DNA from 3 places in the Pseudalkalibacillus sp. JSM 102089 genome. Region 1 is predicted to be linked to each of the others. Evidence: riboswitches for the same ligand, from Rfam matches in the RefSeq annotation. Region 1 holds a riboswitch; each other region holds the start of a gene.

What was found. A riboswitch is a leader RNA that binds a small molecule or an ion and turns the genes downstream of it on or off. The one in region 1 is predicted to bind S-adenosylmethionine.
Region 2: linked by a shared signal. The riboswitch ahead of ABVF21_RS11915 (YezD family protein) and the one ahead of ABVF21_RS16825 (Na+/H+ antiporter NhaC family protein) in region 1 are both predicted to bind S-adenosylmethionine.
Region 3: linked by a shared signal. The riboswitch ahead of mtnK (S-methyl-5-thioribose kinase) and the one ahead of ABVF21_RS16825 (Na+/H+ antiporter NhaC family protein) in region 1 are both predicted to bind S-adenosylmethionine.

What each region holds. Positions count from the first base shown of each region.
Region 1 is NZ_JBEWYW010000008.1:146,844-151,051, forward strand. Features, by position in the region: gene ABVF21_RS16815 (SLC13 family permease) at 1-179, opposite strand, end outside; gene ABVF21_RS16820 (hypothetical protein) at 473-1,150, shown strand; gene ABVF21_RS16825 (Na+/H+ antiporter NhaC family protein) at 1,239-2,534, opposite strand; SAM riboswitch class I at 2,605-2,708, opposite strand; gene ABVF21_RS16830 (alpha/beta fold hydrolase) at 2,902-3,741, opposite strand; gene ABVF21_RS16835 (YolD-like family protein) at 3,901-4,208, opposite strand, start outside.
Region 2 is NZ_JBEWYW010000004.1:248,434-252,641, reverse strand. Features, by position in the region: gene ABVF21_RS11925 (inorganic phosphate transporter) at 1-1,003, opposite strand, end outside; gene ABVF21_RS11920 (phosphoadenylyl-sulfate reductase) at 1,009-1,731, opposite strand; gene ABVF21_RS11915 (YezD family protein) at 1,843-1,986, opposite strand; SAM riboswitch class I at 2,083-2,188, opposite strand; gene ABVF21_RS11910 (NfeD family protein) at 2,304-2,960, opposite strand; gene ABVF21_RS11905 (DUF1002 domain-containing protein) at 3,030-3,905, opposite strand; gene ABVF21_RS11900 (hypothetical protein) at 4,088-4,208, shown strand, end outside.
Region 3 is NZ_JBEWYW010000012.1:73,474-77,681, reverse strand. Features, by position in the region: gene ABVF21_RS19445 (pyridoxal phosphate-dependent aminotransferase) at 1-368, opposite strand, end outside; gene ABVF21_RS19440 (carbon-nitrogen family hydrolase) at 477-1,259, shown strand; SAM riboswitch class I at 1,346-1,480, shown strand; gene mtnK (S-methyl-5-thioribose kinase) at 1,595-2,806, shown strand; gene mtnA (S-methyl-5-thioribose-1-phosphate isomerase) at 2,807-3,871, shown strand; gene ABVF21_RS19425 (sugar ABC transporter substrate-binding protein) at 3,868-4,208, shown strand, end outside.

The sequences.
Region 1 (4,208 bases):
CCGAGGATCAACCCCGTCAGTTTCCTTTTATCATAAGCAGGATCTGGTCCAGATGCATAACCTGGATTTTTTTGAGAACTTTTTGAAGGGATTTCCGGCGTGTGTGAAGAAGCGAATGTTAAGAGATCTTTTGCTCGATCATGTTCTTTCCATAATTGGTTCCAAAGGTGTTGTTCCATAGTCATACCTCCTATCGTTCATTAAACTATAGTGTAGAATTCGCTCGCCACATCTGTCAATAAATTCACAATTTTGGTACTTTATTACTCTCTTTCAAGAAAGGACTTTTGATTCGTTTTTCCATTTCCATACAAGTAATTCATTTCAAACCCCCTTAAATTTCCATTAGGGGCGAAAATTATAAGTTGATGATATGTTTTTATAATTCAAAATAAATAAACTCAATGATTAAATGTAAGAATAGATACACAATCCACAACAAGTTGCTCAAAATCGATCCAGGGGGTATATGATGAGAAAGATACAACAGACTACTATTAATTCGGTTGTGAAATACGGACAAACAAAGCTTCCAAAATCAGCTAATACAGAATGTCCAGAATGTGGAAACGACGCTTCATTTCAACTGAAGTTCGATTACCAAATTAATCAGGCTGTGTTCTCCACGCTTTCTCGCTGCTCTATTTGTAAAGAAGCTGTGCTTTTCATACTCATTAAAACGTCCCATAATGATCGCGGAGAAGAAGTTGAGCTTTTCGTGCATCAAACCTCTTTTACACGAGAGCCGCTCGGCAGACTGACTAGCACAGCTAGATTACCCGATGACCTTGAGCGTGTTTATCGCTCAGCAGTGAATGTACATAACATGAAGGATTGGACTGCAACGGCTGTAATGGCTAATCGTGTTCTTGAGAGCATTACAGGTAGTTTTCTTTCTGAAAATGAGCTAGGACAGCCACTTTCTAAACAGCTAGAAACACTTGCTAAGCAGATTGATTTAGAAGAACCAATTGTAAAACTAGGACACCTACTAGGCAAAGGTAGTAATTTAAATCACCTCCTTTGTCTTGAGAAAGCTACAAGTGAAGAAACGGCCAACTTAATTATCGACTTACTAGATTCACTTATTGAATACTTGTACATTCTTCCTCAACGAATTGTGCATCTTCAAAAACAAATCGAAGGATAATAAAAAAAAGCAGGTAGCCCAAATTTGAGCTACCTGCTTTTTAAATGCTCATATCAAATTTTAATTCAAGATTCTGTTCACTATCACTTTAGCCCTTTTTCGAAAAAGAGGGATAGTTGATGAAAATCGCAATAATTCCTGCAATAGCAATGAGGATTGGATAAATTGAATACGGTAGTAGAGCGAGTGGCGAAATCGACGCAAGACCTGCTACTGCAAGCACCTGTGCCCCATATGGGAGCATGCCCTGTATACTACCTGAGAAAATATCAAGAATACTAGCAGACTTTCGTGGGTCTACCCCATATTCTTCGGAAATGTTTTTCGCAAGTGGCCCCCCCATTATGATCGAAATGGTGTTGTTAGCTGTTGATAAATCAAGCACGCTTGCGAGACCGGCGATACCAAACTCTGCTCCTCTACGAGAAGTTACTTTGCTCAGGATTTTGTCCAATACGTATTGTATTCCTCCGTTATGCTTAATGACTTCAATCATCCCTCCGATGACAAGAGCAATCATGGCAAGGTCTTCCATCCCTTTTATGCCCTCTGTAACCGTGGAGATCAGTCCACTCATTCCAAATGTTCCGTTATATAAACCTACAATCCCAGCAAATAAGGTACCACTTACAAGTACAATAAGAACATTAACACCAGCGATCGCTGCGATCAGTACACCTAAATAAGGAATAATTGTAACGAAATTAAATGCGTGTTCTCCTCCAACCTTTGCTTGCTCTCCCATCGTTAAAGCACCATATATAATGGCTGTTACGATAGCAGCTGGCAAGACTATAAAAAAGTTTACTTTGAATTTATCTTTCATTTGCGTATTTTGTGTGCGTACTGCCGCAATTGTAGTATCTGAAATCATAGAAAGATTGTCACCAAACATTGCCCCACCTATGACTGCTGATAAAGCCAGCGCCGGGGCAACTCCGGTTTGCTCTGCAATTCCAATTCCAATGGGAGCAAGCGCTACAATTGTTCCCATCGATGTACCCATCGAAATAGAAATAAAACAGCCAATAACAAATAAACCTACGATTAAAAGATTAGCTGGTAGAATCGATATACCTAAATTAACAATCGAATCTACTGCTCCAATTTTTTCAGCTGTTCCGGCAAACGCCCCAGCCAGTAAAAAGACTAAAATCATTAATATGATATTCGTATTACCTGCTCCACGACAAAACACTTCCACTTTTTTCATAAAGCTTTCTTTTCGATTCATCGAAAGAGCTACGCCCGCCGCAATTAGAGAAGCGAGAATAACAGGCATACTATAAAAGTCCTTTGTTATGATAGCTGTACCAATAAAAAGCACAATAAATATTCCAAGAGGAAGTAAAGCCAGGCCGTTCCCCTTTATTTCTTTCTCCATTATTCATGTCTCCTTCATCTTTTATTCTGTCTCAATAAAAAAAGCCCACTTCAAGAGAAGAAGGCTTTTGCACTTATCTCTCAAGATTTCTCTTGCTGGAAGCAGCACCTTTCTGATGATCAGAGGTTGCTGAAGCTTCTTTGGGCCAGGTCCCTCCACTTCTCTTAATAAGAAATATACAATTATCAATGAGCGCATGCTTCATTTTACTTTTTCATAACGAGCTTTACTTTATCACGCATTATTCTGATGAGTCAACTTTGATTAACTGCATCAAAATAAACTCCTCATCCTTAAAGGAGTTTACCTGATTAACTAGTCTGGTTCAAGCTTTGTATGACTACCAATTTTTGCATTAGATCAATCTTTATTTTCCCAAAAACCACTCAATATCCTTCATAATCGATGCCGGTTTTTCTTCTGGTAGAAGGTGACCAGTTTTTTCATAGATGATCAGTTTAGCATTTGGGAGATCGTTACTGAGACGCTTCCCAATTTTCAAAGGCACAACTCTGTCGTTCTCTCCCCATATTAGTAGGCTAGGTGTATGAATTTGATTTAGTTCAGCTTCTGACAAATCTCCTTCGCGATCTCGAATCATCCTAACTAATGACCGAAAGATACCCTCATTGAAGAAAGGTTGGATATATCCATCCATCATTTCTTCATCGATAAGGGAAGGATCATAAACACAATTAAGCAAATTTCCTCTGACACCTTTTCGATAAAGCCACCTTTTCAAGTATACCGAGAAAAAAGGTAAATACGATGTATACACTAGACTCTGTTTAGCCTTTTCAAGATATCCTGAACTGCACAGTAAAATATTCTTACTAACGAGATCATCTTTCATAGCCGAGGCTCTCATTGCTACTTGCCCACCCATAGAATGGCCGATCATAACAGTATGATCAATTGAAAGCCTTTCTAAAAGTTCAACCACCACTTCCGCATAATTATGATAAGAGTGGACAAAACGATTAGACTTTTCACTTTTTCCGAACGGGGGAAGATCAATGGCAACAACAGTATATGCCTTTGTTAATAATGGTATCAATCTTCTGAAGCTGAAGCTCGACGATAGAAAACCGTGAAGAAGCGTTAATACTGGCCGATCGACGGCTGTGTCATTTCTATAGTATTCATAGTGAATATCAATTCCTTTGATCTTTTCCGTATTTTGTTTAAGATTTTGAGCTAATAGCATCTTTCATCTCACTCCGGATTTTAAATTCACCTGATCTGATTTACTCTTCGTTTCTAACCAGAAAGGATGGTCTCACTTATTCAGGTTTGACTTTATACTTATTTTACCCCAATCCTGAAATGAAAAACTTTTTTACAACCGAGAGGATATTCCATTTTTTCATTCTAACTCTACGTGCACAAGGTCCAGCAGCTTTATCGTTGTCCTTTTTTCATTATGGTCAATAATACGCAGTTCTTTCGTAAGTGGATCTACATAGTGCACATATCCAAAGAGAGTTTTCGTTTCACCTCCGCTAAAATATTGAAAACAAAGCGAGTTGTGAACGGCCATTGCTTCACATATCGTTTCATTCATTTCCGCCATTTTTTGTTCATCAAGTACCGGCTTTCCACTTCTTTTTTCTTCGGTTTTCCAATCTCTTAGCTCTTTCACATGCTCAGGTAACATCATTGACGTCCATTTTA
Region 2 (4,208 bases), on a different contig from region 1:
CTGACCCAAGCGTCGCTAGAATAACGCTGCCAATTGCAATTAATGTATATAAATCACTTTCTAAAAAAAGTTTGATCATACTATAAGAAATAACTAAAGAAAAAACCGGTGAAACTGCCCAAACTTTAATCATTCGCGTAATGACATCTTTCTGCCAAAGCTGAAATCCATCTTTAGCCGTTCCAATACCAATGATCGATGAGGTGGTAATCTGGGTAAGCGGCACCGGAATCCCAAATAAGGAAGCTCCAATCACAAGTCCAGCGCTCGTACCTGATATAGCACAACCTTCACCAAGTGAAAACTTTGTGATGCGATAACCATTCGTTTCAATAACACGTTTACCAAATACTAAAGCACCTAAAGCAACAAAAGCTCCCCCAAGAAATGCCCCGTGAGAAAGGGATAAAACACCCGCTCCAACTAGCGGTCCAATCGCATTTGCGACGTTATTCATTCCTGCTGAAAAAGCTTCTAGAAAACCGGCTACAATTAAAAAAATGGTGAGTGGCTTTTGCCAATTTGAAGTAAGTTTGATTCTTTGTTTTAAAAGACCTAAAAATTTCCCCACACTGAGAGCTGTAGCAAAAGCAATAACTGGTATAACGATCCACAACAACATAATGAACATCACATTCTGAAAGTACAAAGCACGGTAAGCAATACCAACTCCTACCACTGCGCCCACAGTAACTTCACTTGTTGATAATGGAATCCCCATCATATTTGCTAGAAAGAGCGCTGTTGTAGCTGAAATGAAAATAATCAAGATAACCTTTAGACTGAGTACGGAAGAAGGTATAATGCCACTCCCCATTGTTTTAATAACATTACCTCCACCTAATGTGGCACCACCAACAATCCCAATCGCACAAACACTCAGTGCTACACTTCTTCTTTTAATCGCTCCAGCCCCGTAAGCCACTCCCATCGATGCCGCAGCTCCACTAGCGCCAATATTCATAGCAAAAAAGAGAGCCACCGTAATAACTAAGGTTGTCATGACCGTCACCGATTTGGTGCTGAATCAAGATGCAAGCCGCATTCCGTTTTTTCCTGATTTGCCCATCTCCCAGCTCTAGAATCACTACCTTCCAATACGCTTTCAGTGCATACCGCACATCCTATACTTGGGTAGCCTTTATTATGCAGGGGATTGTATGGTAAATCCTTTTCGTACACGTACCTCCAAACATCTTTCCATGTCCAATGAATAAGTGGACAAACCTTAATCGCCTGAAACTTATCATCTCTATTGAAATAATTTGTCTTTTGTCTGAGTGGCGACTGCTCTCTCCTTAACCCTGAGATCCAGGCACTTACATGATCTAATTCTTCATGCAATGGTATGATCTTTCTCAAATTGCAGCACTGTCCCGGGTCTCGCTCCCATAGAGCATCTCCTTTACTTAATGCCTGTTCCTCGACCGACTCCTTTGGTTGCTTTAACTTAATATTTAGAGATGGATATTTGGCTTTTACTTTATTAATTAGCTCATAAGTCTCATCAAAATGGAGACCTGTATCCAGAAAAACAATTTTCGCGTTCTGGTTTATTCGGGAAATCAAATCAATTAGAACGACACCCTCAACACCGAAACTACAAGCATATACAATATCATCTTGGTAAATTTGATACGCCCGCTTCAGAACTTCAAGAGCCCCTTTCGTTTCTGATTCAACGTTGAATTCAGGTTCCTTTCCCGACCAATTATCATAGAACCAATTCATTTCTAACCCTCCCAATTCCGATCAAGGAAATATATTTTAAAGTTTAAAAAAAGAGGCGATTCTAACCTTTAGGGTTAGAATCGCCTCTAGTTTCTCTAGTCAGCGCCAATATTAAAGTCGTTCTTTTTCTTTTCTTTCAAGTTGAACAACTTTCCCATCTTGAACAACAAGCGTAATTGATCCAAATTTCAACGAACTTAGCATTCGTTCTATGCGTACAGCAACGTCTGAAAAATTCTGGTCTTTCGTTCCCATCATGCAACCTCCCTTTGTCGTAATAATCATGAGGAGAAGCTTATAAATGAAAAAAGCCTTCCCAAATTGGAAAGACAGATCAGGTTACCTTAATTCACCTTATCTTCCAAAATGGACTCCATTTTGCTGGAAGTAGCACCTTGCCAATCAGGCAGGTTGCTGGACGTCAACGGGCCAGTCCCTCGGTCTCTCTTGATAAGTTATTTTCTAAATCTTAACTATTATCTAACAACATGTCAACCCTAGTTTAGAGATCGGGATAAAGGGATTAGAAAAGAATATGAAAAAATCCCCGAATCTATGACTCGGGGACCATTTTAAATTGGATGGCGTTTACTTTCTTCTTTTTTCTCTTCTATTAATATACGCGTACCATCTACAGACGTAATAACTACTGCCGTATCCTTATCGATCCAACTTCCAACAGAAATGGCGCTATACTTTTTCTCATTGACTTGTATTGTTCCACTTGGTCGAAATGGAGTAATTGTCATAGCCGATTCTCCAACTAAACTCTTATACTCAGAGTTCATGGAATTATACCCCATTTCACTGCTTAACCGATCCTTTAACGTCATTTTCGTCCACATAGAGCGTGCGGGGAAAACACGCAAAAACAGGAATGAAGCAGCTGTACCAATTAAAAAACCACTTGAAACGAGAAGTCCATAAAGGAAAGTTGGAGAAGGAATGGCCACGGCTGTAACCATCATAATTAATCCAATCAAACCAAATGTACCATCGTTGAGTAATTTCCCATCAAGAATAACTAAGCCTAAACCAACAGCAAACACAAGTCCCATCCAGAGAATTGATGATAAAGAAGTAAGATGGAAACTAAAATAAAATGTGAGCAATAGTATTCCGATCAATCCAAAAATACCTTTTACACGAACAAGTAACTCAGCAAACAAGAATAGCACGCTAAGTAAGACGATAAGAAAGCCAACTGCTGGCAAAGATAGAATTTCCATCCTCGCTCCCTCCTTTTCCTTCTTCTCTTATACGTTCAAAAGGGAAGAAAGTTTCAGTCACTTGTCACTTTACGATTGAAATACCCCTTTTATTCCATCAATAATCGCAATAAAGAAATCAATGATTTTTTGAATAAATGACTGTGTCTCGTCTTTATTTAAAAAATCGTCTAGATTTTCTCTCGCGTTCTGCAACTGACTTTTCATTTGATCCCAATCAATATCAAGATTTTTCATTCGATTAAACAGTTCAACAAGACCATCCAACTCATCTTGAGTCAATTCAATGCCTGAATCGTTAGCAATTTGCTTGATAACTGTTCTTAAGTCATCTTCCGTCTCGGGTGGGTTTGTAGCAATTTCATCCTTAATCTTAGTCATTAGCTCCGTTGCTTTATCTGCGCCAATACTATCGCTCAATTTTGCAGTAGTGACGAGCTCTTCATTTGCTACTTGTTTTTGCTCCTCAGGTATCACTTCATCTGTGCTTAATTCATAAGCTTTGATTAAACCAGTTAATGCGGCCGTACCTGAAACCTCCATTGGTGCTGTCACATAAACATCAGCATCTTTTACTCCAGCTGTTATTAAAGCATTTGCGTACATTTCATCTGTTACCCAATTAATATTTTTTGTGTCAACGCTTAAACCAGCATCTTTTTCACCAATGGTTATGGAAGAAGAAGATAAGGCGCGGGTACCGATTAGCGCTTTACTTATATAATTCCCAAGATATTTATGCTCTTCTTCATTTGATACCGTTACCGTCATTGCATTTTCCGGAGCTTCCATTTCATCAACTAGCTTCTGTTTTTGCTCTTCAGATAGATCTTCACCAAGTGTAACGATAACATCTCCGACGCTCGCATCCGCTTGTACCACCATAGGAATAATAGACATCATTAACACCATCGACAATAAAAACGGCAATCCTTTTTTAAGCATGTTTTTGGTCTCCTTTTAACGTGAGGCTCTAATGAAGAGTAACTCAGTTAATCTCCCCATCTCTTAGTATTCTACTCGACACTCGATCGAAAGAAAAGATAATTCACTAGGAAATCTGTCATATCATGGAAGGACAAGCATATCGTAGTACAAAGGAAATCATTCTGAAGGAGTTGCGAGAGATGCGAAAACTATTGTTAAGTTCCCTATTTCTGCTTGTCCTTCATACAACTTATTATGATTTAACAACAGGAACCCTTACAAATAACAGAGCTATTTCAGAAGTATCAGAAGCAGTCGAAG
Region 3 (4,208 bases), on a different contig from region 1:
AGTGCCACATCACTTTTATTTAACAAACATTGACTCACTTCTACAAGGCCCGCTTTTCCACCAAATAGGACGGCCACCTCCTTCTCTGGATCAAGCTCAACACCAAACTCTCGCTTATAGAAATCAGCCGCGGCTTGTTTCAGAAAGGGCTGTCCCCTAAATGGCGGATACTTGTGGTATGCAGGGTTTTCAGCTGCCTGCTGCAAAGACTCGATAATATGAGCAGGCGTCGGCTGATCAGGGTTTCCTTGTCCAAGGTTAATAATGTCATATCCCGCCTCTACATAACGGTTCACTTTTCCAGCAAGCTTCGCAAAGAATTGTTCTGGTAAACGTTTAAGTGCATCTGAAGTTTGAAATTGTTTCAAATGGAATCACATCCTGTTAAAATTTTCGAGAAATTCTAATAAGTTATGTTATCTTGGATACACAACCATGTAAAGGTCAACTTCTAAACATGTAAGGAGGACAACTCAATGAAAAACCTTGCCCTGTTGCAATTTGATATTGCTTTCGGCAATCCAGAAAAGAATTTCTCTAAAGTTGAAGAGCTTGTTTCTAAGGCGGTGAGTGACAAACCAGATATCATCGTTTTACCAGAATTGTGGTCCACAGGTTATGATTTATCTCGCCTTGATGAAATTGGAGATACTGATGCAGAAAAGTCGATTGCTTTTCTATCTCGCCTCGCCAAAAAGAACGACGTAAATATTGTTGGGGGCTCCATCGCTAAGCATCATAACGGCGAAGTAACGAACACCATGCTTGTGTTCAATCGAGATGGGCAGCTCGTTCATGAGTATAGCAAAGCGCACCTGTTTCGTTTGATGAATGAAGAGAAGTTCCTCGTTTCTGGAAATGAAAAAAGTCATTTTACACTTGAAGAACTCCCATGCGCTGGGTTCATTTGTTATGATATTCGCTTTCCTGAGTGGCTTCGCCTTCATGCAGTTGAAGGTGCCCAAGTTTTGTTCGTACCAGCAGAATGGCCAAAGCAACGCACCGATCATTGGCGAGCATTACTTATCAGTCGCGCGATTGAAAATCAGTGCTACGTGATTGCCTGTAATCGTGTCGGGGCAGATCCTGATAATGCGTTTGGAGGACACTCATTGATCATTGATCCGTGGGGAACAATTATCGCAGAAGCAGGAGAAGAAGAAGTTATTTTAACAGGTTCTATTGACGAAGAGGAAATGTCATCGATCCGGAATCGCATTCCTATCTTTGAAGATCGACGTCCAGATATTTATAAATAATATTCAAAATATTATTGACAAACACGTTCCTTTCTCTGTAACATACATTTCAAGCGAAAAAATTGTAAAATAATTTCATAAACTTTCTCTTATCAAGAGCAGGCTGAGGGATTTGGCCCTATGACGCCCAGCAACCGACCTATTTTTAAGTCCAGATTAAGATGGCTTAAATGGCACGGTGCTACTTCCAACAGGATGATATTCATTCTGGAAGATAAGAGGTGTGAAGTATCTCTATCTTCAAGCCTCTTTCTTCGGAAAGAGGCTTTTTTTATGCCGAAATTCCGATGTTCATGCAATACATCAACCATAAATAGTTGAAAGGGGAATTTTACATGGGTATTCAGATCACTTCAGGGTACACACCGTTTACAACAGAAACCGTAGTGCAATTTTTAGAGTATCACAAGCTTTTGGATCGCACCGCTCCCGTTCATGTAAAGGAAATTGGCGATGGCAACTTAAATTATGTCTTTCATGTTCAACACAAGAAAACAGGACAATCCTGGATCGTCAAACAAGCCTTGCCTTATGCCAAAGTCGTTGGCGAATCCTGGCCGCTTACACTTGATCGATCCAGAATTGAAAGCGAGGCACTCAAGCAAGCTCACGCGCTCGTTCCTGACTTTTCTCCGATCGTTTATTTGCATGACTCGGAAAAAGCCGCAACGGTTATGGAAGATTTATCAACTTACACTATTTTAAGAAAAGGACTTATTGAAGGTCGTATATATCCTGAGCTTGCAAGAAACGTCGGTACCTATCTCGCTCATACACTCTTTTTCACTTCTGATTACGGTCTTGGTTCAGCAAATAAGAAAGAGCTTGCCAAACGGTTTAGTAATCCAGACTTATGTGGCATAACAGAAAGCCTCGTATTTTCAGATCCTTTCTACAATGCCGAAAGCAATGCCTTTACAGAAGAGCTTCGAGCAGATGTTGAATCGCTGTGGGAAGATGACGATTTCCTCACTGAAGTTGCCTCCCTCAAACACTCTTTTTTAACAAAAGGAGAAGCTTTGATACACGGGGACTTACATACAGGTAGCCTGTTTGTTACGGAAAGTTCAACTAAAATAATCGACCCAGAATTTGCTTTCTATGGCCCAGCTGGTTTTGATGTCGGTGCTTTTATCGCCAATATTGCGCTTAGTATCCTGTCGCAGGAGGCACATAGGTCAGAAGAAGAGAAAGAAGGATACCTCGCTTATTTATTTGGCGTCACTACTGAGGTTTGGAACGTATTCGAATCTACTTTCCGATCATTATGGGCCGACCATCTCTCAGAAGATAATCGTTATTCAAGAGGATACCTAGACGCTCTTCTACAATCTATTTTTGTCGATAGCATTGGATTTTCCGGCTGTAAGATCATCCGAAGAACGATTGGACTTGCTCATGTAGAAGAGATCGAGACGATCACTGATCCAAAAGTAAAACTCGCTGTGGAAAAAAAGGCGCTTACCCTTGGAAAAAAACTTATTTTAGACCGAAAAAGCATCACTTCGATTGAACAATACATTAAAGCCATCAAGGAGGTCATTTAAATGACTGTCATCTCATCACTCCAATGGAAAGGTGATCATCTCTTACTGCTCGATCAACGGCAGCTTCCACAACAAGAGATCTACCTTAAGCAAACGGCAATCGAGGATGTCTGGAATAGCATTTCTGCCCTTGTTGTCCGCGGAGCACCAGCCATTGGAATCGCCGCAGCGTATGGTCTTGTTCTTTGGAGTCAGCATGTCCAAACAAACGAAGCAACAGCGTTTAAGACAGCGCTAGTCAACCAAGGGAAATATCTTGCCTCCTCTCGTCCCACTGCAGTAAATCTCTCTTGGGCGATTGATCGCATCATCCGAGCTAGCTTTTCCTTACCGACAGTGAAAAAAATGAAAGAAGCGATTCTGCACGAAGCACTTACCATCCATAAAGAGGATGAGCTTGTCTGTCAGCGGATTGGAGAACATGGTCTGAAGCTATTAAATGATGGGGATACCATCCTCACACATTGCAATGCAGGTGGGATCGCAACAGCAAAATACGGGACGGCTCTTGCGCCTCTCCATCTGGCAAAGGAAAACGGTCTCTCCATCTCCGCAATTGCGACGGAAACCAGACCAGTTCTACAAGGTGCTCGATTAACCGCATGGGAGCTTGAGCGTGCTGGTATTGACGTTACGCTTATTACAGACAGTATGGTAGCTCACGTTTTAAAAACGAAGAAAATCGCTGCAGTTATAGTCGGTGCTGATCGGATTGCTGCAAATGGTGATACAGCTAACAAGATTGGTACGCTTGGCCTTGCCCATATCGCAAAAGCATATAACGTTCCTTTTTATGTTGCTGCACCCATCTCAACAATTGACTACTCGATCCCTAACGGAGAAGCGATTCCGATTGAGGAGCGAGATCCGAAAGAAATTACGCATTATAAAGGTGAACGTGTTGCAGCTGAGAACATTGATGTATTTAATCCTGCTTTTGATGTGACGCCAAATGAATTACTCAGCGGAATCATTACGGAGCACGGTATCGTTCGAACACCGTACGCTGAAAACCTTGCTCATCTTGCTTTGCCACACGCTAAAAACACGGAGGTACATTCATGAAACGCTTAGGACTTATTTTATCCATTCTTCTTCTCATCGTACTTGCTGCTTGTACTAATGAGCAAGATGCCGTAAGTACACCAGAAGCAAGCACAACGGAATCTAGTGAGACAACTTCAAACACAGGTGAAGAAGCGTCTAAAACTTCTTCAGACATTCCAAAAGAAGTTCAAAAACCTATCAAAATAGCAGCGATTATGCAAGCATCCCTCGGTACATTTTCTTCCCAGTACGTAAAAGGAGTTGAAGATCAGGTAGAAAAATTTGGCGGAAGCGTTCAAGTTTATAATGCTGATAATGACCTTTCCAAAATGGCTACACTCCTTGATACAGCCAT